Regions from separate parts of the Promicromonospora sp. Populi genome, predicted to be linked through region 3. Evidence: predicted binding sites of a transcription regulator. Region 3 holds the regulator's gene; each other region holds the start of a gene.
What was found. The regulator LexA, encoded in region 3, represses DNA repair genes until DNA is damaged. The targets are predictions, from matches to a motif close to TCGAACANNTGTTCGA.
Positions count from the first base shown of each region.

Region 1: a site for LexA is predicted at 2,289-2,304, ahead of AB1046_RS05080 (DUF222 domain-containing protein). Genes of this name have one in related genera too.
Region 2: a site for LexA is predicted at 1,453-1,468, ahead of AB1046_RS14825 (DUF222 domain-containing protein). Genes of this name have one in related genera too.

Region 1 is NZ_CP163528.1:1,126,280-1,130,322, forward strand. Features, by position in the region: gene AB1046_RS05070 (extracellular solute-binding protein) at 1-847, opposite strand, end outside; gene AB1046_RS05075 (LacI family DNA-binding transcriptional regulator) at 967-1,989, opposite strand; gene AB1046_RS05080 (DUF222 domain-containing protein) at 2,352-3,968, shown strand.
Region 2 is NZ_CP163528.1:3,278,582-3,282,624, forward strand. Features, by position in the region: gene AB1046_RS14820 (DNA polymerase III subunit gamma and tau) at 1-1,381, opposite strand, end outside; gene AB1046_RS14825 (DUF222 domain-containing protein) at 1,512-2,978, shown strand; gene AB1046_RS14830 (methionine ABC transporter permease) at 3,381-4,037, opposite strand; gene AB1046_RS14835 (methionine ABC transporter ATP-binding protein) at 4,034-4,043, opposite strand, start outside.
Region 3 is NZ_CP163528.1:291,657-295,699, forward strand. Features, by position in the region: gene AB1046_RS01315 (ATP-dependent DNA helicase) at 1-211, shown strand, start outside; gene AB1046_RS01320 (L-lactate dehydrogenase) at 221-1,198, shown strand; gene lexA (transcriptional repressor LexA) at 1,291-2,040, opposite strand; gene AB1046_RS01330 (LysM peptidoglycan-binding domain-containing protein) at 2,290-2,727, shown strand; gene nrdR (transcriptional regulator NrdR) at 2,866-3,336, shown strand; gene AB1046_RS01340 (DUF5302 domain-containing protein) at 3,451-3,678, shown strand; gene AB1046_RS01345 (amino acid adenylation domain-containing protein) at 3,874-4,043, shown strand, end outside.

The DNA.
Region 1 (4,043 bases), 830 kb from region 3:
CGGCGCTGTCGACCTGCCAGGTGCCGTTCACGGCGAAGCCGAAGTCACCGGCGAGGAACTCCTCCCACGACGTGTTCTGGGAGTTGCTGATCACCGAGTTGGGCGCGTAGCCCTCCTCCAGCCAGCCCGTCCACAGCTCGAGTGCCTCGACGGCCTCCGGTGAGTCGAGGTCGCGCAGGTCGGCGCCGGCGCCCCAGAACCACGGCAGGAACTGGAACGAGCCCTCCTCCGTGCCGATCCCGGCGAACGTGATGCCCGTGTGCCCGCTATCGGTGACCGCCGCGAGGGCCGCGGTAAGCGAGTCCCAGTCGGTGATGGACGCCGGGTCGACGCCGGCGTCGGCCAGGATGTCCGCGTTGTAGTAGAGCGACAGCGTGTTCGAGCCGACCGGGATCCCGTAGGTCTCACCGTCGACGACGCCGGCCGCGAGCAGGTTCTCGTCGATCGCGGAGACGTCCAGGCCGAGCTCGTCCACCGTGGTGAGCATGCCGGTGTCCGCGAGCGTCGACACGGCCGGGTTGTCGAGCAGGATGACGTCGGGCGAGCTGCCCTCCTGCGCGGCGAGCAGCGCCTGGTTGGTGAGCGCTGTCGTGTCGTAGCCGGTCCGCTCGATGGTGACCCCGGCCCCCTCGCCGCAGGCCTGCACGCGCTGCGTCCAGTCCGACGAGTCGTCGTGGTTGGGGTACGGGTCCCACCAGGTGTACGTGCTTTCGTCCCCGCTCGCCTCGCCACCGGAGCCGCCGGAAGAGCAGGCGCCGAGCACGCCGACCAGGGCGAGCGCGGCGGCGGCCGCGAGGACGGTGGTGGGCTTGCGCCCGGTCTTCTGCTTGCGCGTCGTGTACTGCATCGTTCCTCCTTGAACTTTCCCGGCCCGACTGCGTCGTCGGGCCGGACAGTGGTACGGGCGGTGGTGCGGGCGATGGGGCGGGCGGTGGGGCGGGCGGTGGTGTGGGCGGTGGGCAGGCCTCAGGTCGCGCGGGGCGCGCCGGTGCTGCCCCGGTCCACGAGCTCTGGTGACACGAAGCGCACGACGTGTGGCTCGTCGGCCGCCACCTCGCCCTCGATGCGGCGCACGAGCTGGCGTACGGCCATCCGGCCGATCCGGTCCGGCGCGCTCTCGATCGACGAGTACGGCAGGGAGAAGGTGCGGGCGAACTCGTCCGAGTACCGCCCGACGACGGACAGGTCGCCGGGCGCCGTGAGCCCGCGCTCGTGCAGCACGGTCGGCAGGGCGGCCGCCGCGGCCTCGTTGTTGATCAGCAGCCCGGTGACGCCGGGGTGCGCGTCGAGCAGGGCGTTCAGGTCCTGACCGACGTCGGGCTGGTGCGACGAGCCGAACACCGCGTGCAGCGTGATCCCGCGCGCACGCGCTGCCTCGACGGCGGCATTCTGCAGGCGCCGCACGTAGGCGCCGCCGTGCTCGGTCAGGTGCTCCGGATGCGACACGAGGGCGACCTCACGGTGCCCGAGCCGGTGCAGGTGGTCCACCATCAGGCGGCCCGCCTCCTCGAAGTCGAGGTCGAAGACGTCAACCCCTGTGCAGTCGGCGGGCAGCCCGACGAGCACCCCGGGCCGGCTGGCGGCTCGCAGGACCGGCAACCGCTCGTCCCGCTCGGCCACGTTCAGCAGCACCACGCCGTCGACCATCCGCGAGTCCGTGATCCTGCGCAGGGCCCGGGCGCCGTCGGCCTCGGTGACCAGCAGGATGTCGTAGCCGAGCTCGCGGGCAGTGTTGGAGACGCCCAGCATGTACTGGAGCATCGCCGGCGCGAACTCGTCCTCGAGGAACTGGGCGAGCAGCCCGATCACCATCGTCTGCGACGTGGCAAGGGCACGCGCGCCCGCGTTCGGCGTGTACCCGAGCTTCCGGACGGCGTCCTCGACGCGCCGGCGCACGTCCGGCGAGATCGTCCGCTTGCCCGACAGCGCGTACGACGCCGTGCTGCGCGACACCCCCGCCGCCTGGGCGACATCCCCGATGGTGGCCACTTCGGCTCCTCCGTCCTGGGGCCGCCGCTGCTCTGCCGCGGTCCCGCGTCACTCCTCTTGTCCGCTTTGGTGGCGAACCGGTTCGACTGTAGCGAGAGATGCAGACGGAATGCAAGAACGAACTATTGGCACAGCTGGGACTCGTTGCGCCGAGGGTTGGGTGCCAGGGAACGCATGGAGTCGAACCGGTTCGAACATCTGACCGTGCCCTGCACGTAACCGCTCAGGGCGTCTCCGACGATGGACCCGCAGACGCCAGCCCGAATGGTTATCCACAGATCTGTCATACACCCATCCATGCGGACGTCTGTTCGATAGGATCGAGGCAACGCAGAAGCGATGACGGAAGGCGGGTGGGGACCATGGCAACAAGCAGGTTTGACGATGTCCCGCGCCCCATGGAGGACGTGCTGAGCGACCTGGAAGCACTGCTGGACGAGCTGACTGGGACGGCTGCTGATGACGTCAGTGTCCGACGCCTGACCAGCGCCTCCGCCCGCCTTCGCGTAGCAGGCACCCGGATCGACGCGGTGCGCTGGGTGGTCCTGCCGAGAATCGAGGCCGCCGGGCTCTGGGCCCAGAGCGGATCGCGCACCTTCGCCGTCTGGCTCGCCCACGCCGAAGACATCCAGACCCAGACCGCCCGGCGCGAGATCCGCACCGCGCGAGCCCTACGCGACCACCTCCCCGCGACCCTCACCGCAGCCCTTGCCGGATGCATCAGCACCGACAAGATCCGCGCCCTGGTCGACGTCGCCACCACCAGCACCACACGCACCGACACCCTGGCCGCACCCGCCGTCGACGTGCCCACAATCGACCTGCCTACCGAAGCGCCCACAACCGAACCAGCATCAGGCAACCCGGACGACGGCACCGACACCGGCGGTACTGGCGCCGGCGGCACTGGCGAGAGCGGCGCGGGCGAGAGCGGCGCGGGCGAGAGCGGCACTGGCGAAGGTGGCACTGGCGAAGGTGGCGTCCCGGGCCCGGCCGCGCCGACCTGGGAGGAGCAACTCCTGGACTGGTCCACCGAGAACGGCCCTGACCGGTTCCGCGGCCTGGTGCGCTACTTCGCCCGCCACGCCGACCCCGACGCGGACGAACGCGGCTACACCAAGGCCAAGGAACGCGAATATCTCGACGTCTCCCCCACCCTGGGCGGATACCACCTGTCCGGATTCCTCACCGAGGAACACGGCCAGACTCTCACCACCGCGGTCGCCTCCATCATGGGCGCACCCGCCACCGGCGATGACCGCACCCCCGGACAACGCCGCGCCCAAGCCCTGGCCGACCTGTCCCGCGTGGTCCTGGACAACGCCCACACCGGCACTGGCGCTGCCGTCCGCCCGCACCTCAACATCACCGTCTCCTGGACCGAGCTCCAGGCCCTCGCCACCAAGAACCGCATCAACAATCCCACCGGCGACGGCCCGACCGACCTCACGCTGTTCACCAGCACCAGCACCAGCACCAGCACCAGCACCAGCACCACCAGCACCAGCGGGACGCACCGGATCGCCGGAGGAACCGAGGCCGCCGCAGAAGCCGGCGTCCCGAGCGTGAAGCGGCCGGCAGTGTTCACCGAGACCAACACCCCGATACCCACCGCCCTGCTCCGCCGCATCGCGTGCGACAGCCAGATCACCCGCATCGTCTTCGGACCCGACTCCCAGGTCCTGAACGTCGGCCGCACCCAACGCACCATCACCGGGCAACTACGCCGCGCCGTCATCGCCCGCGACAAACACTGCGTGCTCGGCCAATGCGACCAACCGCCGTCCCGCTGCGAGGTCCACCACGCCATACGCCACTGGGCCGACGGCGGAGAAACCTCCGTCACCAACGCCGCCCTGCTCTGCTGGCACCACCACGACCTCGTCGACAGCCAGAACATCACCATGCACTACAACAACGGCTGGCACTTCACCGACCGCAACGGACAACCGATCTTCACGCGGACGCCCACAACATGACCACCGCGCAAGGCACACCAGCGTGCCCGACCCAAGACTCGGCCCGACCGAGCAGCGCCGGACTCGCCCGCACCC
Region 2 (4,043 bases), 2.2 Mb from region 3:
CCTCGGGTCCGCCCGGCGCCTCGGCCGCGGCAGACTCAGGAGCAACCTCCGCCGTCGGCCCGGACTCCCCGGCTGTCTTTCGCGCGCCGAGCGCCGCGCGCGCCGCGGCAGCCCCGGCGCGGCCACCCGTAGCCGACTCCTGAGCCGGCGCACGGCTCGGCGCACCGCCGCCGCCGCCCGCCCCGGACGCCACCGGCGCTCCGGACGCGACGATGCCGCCCCGTTCGAGGCGGTCGATACGCGCGGCGAAGCCAGCGACGCCGTCGTCGGCCCCGGGCAGGAGCAGGCGGGCACAGAGCAGCTCCAGGTGCAGGCGCGGTGACGTGGCGCCGGTCATCTCGGTGAGGGCCGCGTTCACGAGGTCCGCCGCACGGGACAGCTCCGCCACCCCGAGCCGCCCGGCCTGGGCGCGCATGCGTTCGAGCTGGTCGGTGGGTATGCCCCGCAGCACGGCGCTGGCGGCATCACCCGAGACGCCGATGACGATGAGGTCGCGCAACCGCTCCAGGACGTCCTCGACGAACCGGCGCGGCTCGTGGCCCGTCGCGATGATCTGGTCGACCACCCGGAAGATCGAGCCGCCGTCGCGCGCGGCGAGCGCGTCCACGACGTCGTCCAGCAGGGTCGCGTGGGTGAAGCCGAGCAGACCCACGGAGAGGTCGTAGTCCACGACGCCGCCCGTGGCGCCGGCGATGAGCTGGTCCAGCACGGACAGGGAATCGCGCACCGAACCGCCGCCCGCGCGCGTGACCAGCGGGAGCACACCCCCGCCCACCTCGATCCCCTCGGCGCTGGAGAGCTGCTCGAGGTAGGGCGACAGCACGTCCGGCGGCACGAGCCGGAACGGGTAGTGGTGCGTCCGGGACCGGATGGTGCCGATCACCTTCTCCGGCTCCGTCGTCGCGAAGATGAACTTGATGTGCGGCGGCGGCTCCTCGACGATCTTCAGCAGCGCGTTGAAGCCCTGCGGCGTCACCATGTGCGCCTCGTCGAGGATGAAGATCTTGTACCGGTCGCGGGCCGGGGCGAACGTGGCGCGTTCGCGCAGGTCACGCGCGTCGTCGACACCGTTGTGCGACGCCGCGTCGATCTCCACCACGTCGAGCGACCCGCTACCCCCGCGGGCCAGCTCGACGCACGAGTGGCACTCGCCGCACGGGGTGTCGATCGGCGACTCGGGTGTGTTCTTCGCGCAGTTCAACGTCCGCGCGAGGATGCGCGCCGACGTCGTCTTGCCACAGCCCCTAGGACCGCTGAAGAGATAGGCGTGATTCACCCGCCCGCTGCGCAGGGCCTGCATGAGGGGGCCCGTGACGTGGTCTTGGCCGATCACCTCGGCGAACGTCTCGGGCCGGTAGCGGCGGTACAGGGCGGTGGTCACGCCAGCAACGATAGACGGCCTCACCGACACTCGGGAGACGACCATCCACAGGTTAGGATTCGACTCGCAAATAGAACACATGTGCCATACGATGGATGCAGATCCCGAACCGAAGGAGAGGCGGCCAGACATGCAGAACAGCAACCTTGCCCTGCGCTCCGTGCCGAGCCTGCCACCCGCCACCGACACCACCCACGACGACTCGGCATTGGCCCTCGGGGACGTCAGCGCGGAGCGGATCGCAGCCCTGCACGGCTGGCTCCTCGCAGCGGCGAAGCCAGGGGACAACGCGGCTCGGGTCGACGCTCTGCGCGCCCTGGAAGAGGTCAAGGCCGCCTGCGTGGCGGTGCAGGCCCAGGTCCTGATCGAGCTGCAAGACGACGCCCTGCGAGCCGCGCGCGAGCACGCCGCGGACCCGTCAGGGCATCACGACTCGGCCGGGCGGCAGATCCCGGTCACTGTCAGGTCCGCCGAACGTGAGGCCACTGCCAGTGCGGCACAGCAGGCAGCCCGCGCACTGCGCCTGTCACCCAATCGCACCCGAACCTTGCTCGGTGCAGCCCGCGTCTGGCACGAGGAGATGCCGCACACGCTGGCGGCACTGCGGGCGGGCCGGCTTTCCGAAGAGCGGGCGTTGCTGCTGGTCAAGGAGACTGCGTGCCTCACCCTGGAGGACCGCAGGCAGATCGACGCCGACCTGTGCGCAGACCCGGACACCCTGCGAGGGGTGGGCACTCGGCGGCTGGTTGGCCTGATCACCGACCGCGCCAACCAGATCGACCCTGCGGCACTGGTCAAGCGGGCCGCGAAGGCCACCAGCGAACGTTGCGTGACGATCCGGCCCGCCCCGGACACCATGTCGTACGTGACGGCGCTACTGCCCGTCGCACAAGGGGTGCAGGTCTACGCGGCGCTGAAGCTCGTCGCAGAGTCCGCTCGGTACACGGGCGGCGACGAACGGTCCACCGGCCAGATCATGGCCGACACCCTTGTCGAACGGGTCACGGGCCAAGAACACGCCGCGGACGTGCCGGTCACGGTGAACCTCGTCGTGTCCGACGCGGCCCTGCTGGGCGGCGGGCACGAGCCCGCACTCATCCTGGACGCGACCGGCGCCGGACACGGCACAATTCCCGCAGCCATCGCACGCAACCTCACCGCCGGCGCCCTGGACCTCGGCGCCGCCTGGCTGCGAACCGTCTACGCGACCACTCAGGGCGACCTGATCGGCGCGACCAGCAAACGCCGGCTCTTCGCCGACGGGCTGGCCGACCTGCTGCGGATCAGGGACCAGGGCATCTGCCGCACCTCCTGGTGCGACGCCCCGATCCGCCACCTCGACCACATCCAGCCAGCAGCCAACGGCGGCGACACCAGCCTGGCCAACGGGCAAGGCCTCTGCGCTGCCTGCAACCAGGCCAAGGAGGCCCCAGGCTGGCGATCGGCCCCCGGAACCGACCCCGCCACCAGGCGGCACGTCGTCGTCACCACCACACCAACCGGGCACACGTACCGGTCGGTCGCTCCGCAACCCCCGACGCCGGCCCACCCGAAATACAGCAACAGGGTCGCCTGGTTCGACCAGTACGCCGCGTGACCGCGACGACCTCGCCTCGGTACCGCCACCGAACGCCTGAGCCTGCCGCTGCTGCAGCCGCACGCGCTGCTTCATGACAAGACCGGGGATGCCCACGGCGAGCAGGACCGGGATCGCCGCGACGATCCCGAACCAGATGAAGATTGCGAGGTAGCCGAGGGCACCGCTGCCTCCGCTACCTCCGCCCGCGTCCGCCTGCGCGAGGAGGACAAGGCTCGCCACGAACCCGACCACCACGAGGACAGCGATGGCCGCCGCGACCCAGACGAGGATGTTTGCCCATCGCCGGTATCCGGCGCCGACCGCGAGGGCCTGCGGCGGCACGTACGCCTGGGGCGCACCGAGCGGCTGGACGGGGTACTGGGTTGGCTGCTGGTCCGTCATGCGACCCACCCTTGCACCTCATCGCCGCAGCGCCCGCCTCGCCAAGCCGTTGCCCAGCCACTGCACCGCCTGGACGATCACCACGATCAGCACCACGACGACGGCGGTAACCGCCCAGTCGTACTGCCGGTAGCCCTGCACGATCGCGAAGTCACCCAGCCCGCCCGCGCCCAGGTACCCGCCGATCGCGGACATGTCGAGCACACCGACGAACAGGAACGTGTAGCCCAGGATCAGGGGCGCGAGCGCCTCGGGAACCAGCACGGTGCGCACGATCCGGAACGGTGACGCACCCATGGCTCGGGCCGCCTCGACCACACCGGGGTCGATCGAGACGAGGTTCTGCTCCACGAGCCGCGCGAAGACGAACGTCGCCATGAAGCACATCGCGAACGTGAACGCCTCGATGCCGATCGTCGAGCCGATGACGGCACGGGTCAGCGGGCCGAGCGCCACCAGGAAGATGATGAACGGTATGGGCCGCACCACGTTCACGGCGAGGTTCAGCACGGCGAACACAACCCGGTTCGCCAGCAGGTTTCCCGGCCGCGCCAGGTAGAGCCCGAGCCCGAGCGCGAGGCCCAGGAAGCCGCCCACCAGCAGGGTGATCAGCACCATGTACGCCGTCTGGCCCGCGGCTTCCCAGAGCAGCGGCGTCAGCAGGTCCCAGCTCATAGCTCG
Region 3 (4,043 bases):
GGCGGTGTCCGCGCAGCACGCGGCACTGCTGCTTGCGCAGGGCTCGGGCCGCCTCGTGCGGAGCATGGACGACCGGGGGGTCGTGGCCGTCCTGGATCCCCGGCTCGCGACCGCGCGGTACGCGTCGTTCCTCACCAAGTCGATGCCCGGCTTCTGGCCCACGAACGACCCGGCCCTGGTCCGCGCCGCCCTCGCGCGGCTCGACACCTAGCCTGGAGGCATGACAGCACCGTCGGACGGTCCTTCTGTTTCTCCCACCACCAAGCTCGCGGTAGTGGGCGCCGGAGCGGTCGGGTCCACGCTCGCCTTCGCCGCGCTCGCCCGCGGAGCGGCGCGCACCATCGCCCTGCTCGACGTGGACAGGTCGAAGGTCGAGGCCGAGGTGCTCGACCTGCAGCACGGCCTGATGTTCACGCCCCAGGCGCACGTGATCGGCTCGGACGACGTGGCGGTCTGCGAGGGCGCCGACATCGTGGTGGTGACCGCCGGGGCGAAGCAGAAGCCCGGGCAGAGCCGGGTCGACCTCGCTGAGGGGACGATCGGCCTGATGCGCACGATCCTGCCGGGCCTGGTCGACGTCGCGCCCGACGCGACCTATCTGATGGTGACCAACCCCGTGGACGTAGTGACCTACGCGGCGCTCAAGATCTCCGGTCTGCCGCGGGAGCGGCTCTTCGGCAGCGGCACGGTCCTGGACTCGTCCCGGCTGCGGGTGGTGCTCGCCGAGCGGTGCGGGGTGGCGGTCGGGAACGTGCACGCGTACATCGCGGGCGAGCACGGCGACTCGGAGATCGCCCTGTGGAGCTCCGCCTCGATCGGCGGCGTACCGCTGCTCGACTGGGAACCGGTGGGCGACGCCCGGTCGATCGACGCCGCGATGCGCGCGGAGGTGCACCACGAGGTGGTCGACTCGGCCTACCGCATCATCGCGGGGAAGGGGGCCACCAACTACGCCGTCGGCCTGGCCGCTACCCGCATCATCGAGGCGGTGCTCAACGACGAACGGCGGATCATGCCGGTGTCCTCGCTGCTGGACGACTACTACGGCATCAGTGACGTCTGCCTGTCCGTGCCGTCACTGGTAGACGGGCGCGGTGTCACGGGCAACGTGCGCGTCCCGATGTCCGACGAGGAGCTGACAGGCCTGCGCGCGTCCGCGGACAGCGTCCGCGCGGTCCAGAAACGCTTCGGCTTCTGACTGACTGTCGTGCCAAGTGCGACGAGAACGGGGTTGTGTTCGTGCCAGGTCGGCATCCGAACACAACCCCGTTCTCGTCGTCCGGGAGCGGTCTACAGGGAGCGGAGGACCGCTACCACGCGGCCCAGGATCCGCGCCTCGTCGCCCGGGATGGGCTCGTAGGCCGGGTTCTGCGGCAGCAGCAGCACGTGCCCGTCGGTCTGCTTGAACGTCTTGACCGTGGCCTCGCCGTCGAGCATGGCCGCGACGATCTCGCCCTGCTCGGCGACGTTCTGCTGCCGCACCACTACCCAGTCCCCGTCGCAGATCGCGGCGTCGACCATCGAGTCGCCGGCGACCTTGAGCAGGAACAGGTCACCGTCACCCACGAGCTGGCGGGGGAGCGGGAACACGTCCTCGACGACCTGCTCGGCGAGGATCGGGCCACCGGCCGCGATCCGGCCGACGAGCGGCACGTACGACGGCGGCGGGGTGCTGGCGTCGTCGGGCACCGAACCGCCCCAGTGGACCTGGCCGCTGCGCCGCGGCTCCGGCCAGTGGATCTCACCGCGTGTCGGCTTGTCGACCTGCTCCGCCAGCGGCTCGACGAGCTCCATCGCGCGCGGCCGGTTCGGGTCGCGGCGCAGGAAGCCCTTCTTCTCGAGCATCTGGAGCTGGTGCTTGACGCTCGACGGGCTGGCCAGCCCGACGGCCTCGCCGATCTCACGCATCGACGGCGGGTAGCCCCGCGTCTCGAACGACTGCCGAATCGTGTCCAGCACCAGGCGCTGCCGCTCGGTCAGGCGGTCGGTCGGCGAGATCGCGTGTACGTCAGCGACCGCCTTGTCGCCTGGCGCGTCCAGCGTGGCGACGCCGGAGTGCGCTGTGTCGACCGCTCTCGTGTCGCTGGTCCCGTCCCGTCCCGTCATGCCCGTGCCCCTCCCGTTCCGACAAATGTTCTCCCCTGCGCGACCCACTCTAGATCACAAACTCACATCCATCAAACGAATGTTCGAGCGTGTCTCGACATCGACGGTGTCCCGTGCTACACAATGGTACGTGCGTTCGACGAACGCGTGTATGAAGAATTCGCGAAACTCGGAGGAGGGGCCATGGGGGACGTGATCCCGCTGAGGCAGTACAGCCCGACGTTCGGGCAGGCGCATACACCTGCACCCCGGCTGGTCGCCGTCCCGGCGTACCCCCGGCAGGCGTACAACCGGCAGGAGCCGCGCACGTTCGCCGACCGGCTCGGGCTGGCCGGCCTGCGGCTCACGCGCCGCGGTCGCGCGGTCCTGGTGCTGCTGGCGATGCTCCTGGTCGCGCCGATGGTGACGTGGGGGGCAACCGCCGTCGCCAGTACCGCCGGTGAGCCCACTCAAGTTCGGGTGCACGCGGTGCGGCCGGGGGAGACGCTCTGGGGCTTCGCACGGCAGGTCGCGGAGCCGGGCGAGGACGTCCGGGCGGCGGTCGGCAGGCTGCAGGAGCTCAACCGGATGTCGTCGGGCACGCTGCGGGTCGGTGAGCTGCTGCTCCTCCCCGAGGAGTGACCAGAGCCCTTAGGAGTGACCAGAAGCCACAATCCGCCGTCAAATGTTGCGGCGATGTTGCAAGGTGGTGGTTTGCCCGCTTACGGTCGGGGCGCGACCGGAGGCCTCCGGTCGGTGGTCGACCACGCAGGAGTGAGCATGCACTGCCCGTTCTGTCGCCATGCCGACTCGCGCGTGGTGGACTCGCGGACCGCCGACGACGGCCTGTCGATCCGGCGCCGACGGCAGTGCCCCAACTGCAACAGACGGTTCACCACCGTGGAGACGGCGAGCCTCTCCGTCGTCAAGCGCTCCGGCGCCACCGAACCTTTCAGCCGCGACAAGGTCGCCGCGGGGGTGCGCAAGGCGTGCCAGGGCCGTCCGGTGAGCGACGACGACCTCGCGATCCTGGCTCAGCGGGTCGAGGAGACCCTGCGGAGCAACGGCAGCGCCGAGATCGACGCTTACGAGGTGGGCCTGGCGATCCTCGGCCCGCTGCGTGAGCTCGACGAGGTGGCCTACCTCCGGTTCGCGAGCGTCTACCAGTCGTTCGACTCGCTCGAGGACTTCGAGAGCGCCATCACGTCGCTGCGTGCCGAGCGCGCGGAGCGGGCCGCCGCCCAGGCCTGACGCCTGAGCGGCACAAGGTTTCGTAAAACTTTGGCAGCCTGGCGCTAGGTGGTGCAGGCTGGGCAGACGACGGACCCGATCGAGGGACCCCCGAAACAAGAGGAGGTGATCGGTGTGACGGACGACAAGCCCAATGCCGAGGAGGCCGAGGTCCAGGGCGCTGAGGAGCCCAAGGCCCCGACCGCGCCGAGCACGGATGCGAAGGCGCGGTTCAAGGAGGCGCTGGACCGCAAGAACGCGGCTCGGCAGCGCACGTCCGCGGGCGACGTGAACACCGGTGCGGTGCACGGCTCGGAGACGACCGGCCCCGTGCAGAAGATGTTCCGGCGCAAGAGCGGCTGATCCTCGGTGGTGGAGGCCGCTGAACCTGGTTAAAGGCCAGGTCAGCGGCCTTTGTCGTGCCCGCGAGGGGGTTGATTTGACCGTTTAGGCCCTGTTCAAGTGGGGGACATCCGCGAGCTATCCCCCGGATGCTTTCGACCAGTTCTGTGACGCTGCGTCCCGCACAGCACCTCAGCGAACTGAAGAAGGAGTCCGGTGACTCAGACAGCGCAGGCCCCTGCGTCCGTGGTGGACCTCTGGGCCGCAGTCGCCGCACAGGCCCGGCGGACACCGAACGCCGCGGCACTGATCGACGGAGCCGAGGAGCTGACCTACGCGGGCCTTGTCGCCCGGGTCGCCGAGACGGCGGACCGGCTGGCCGCAGC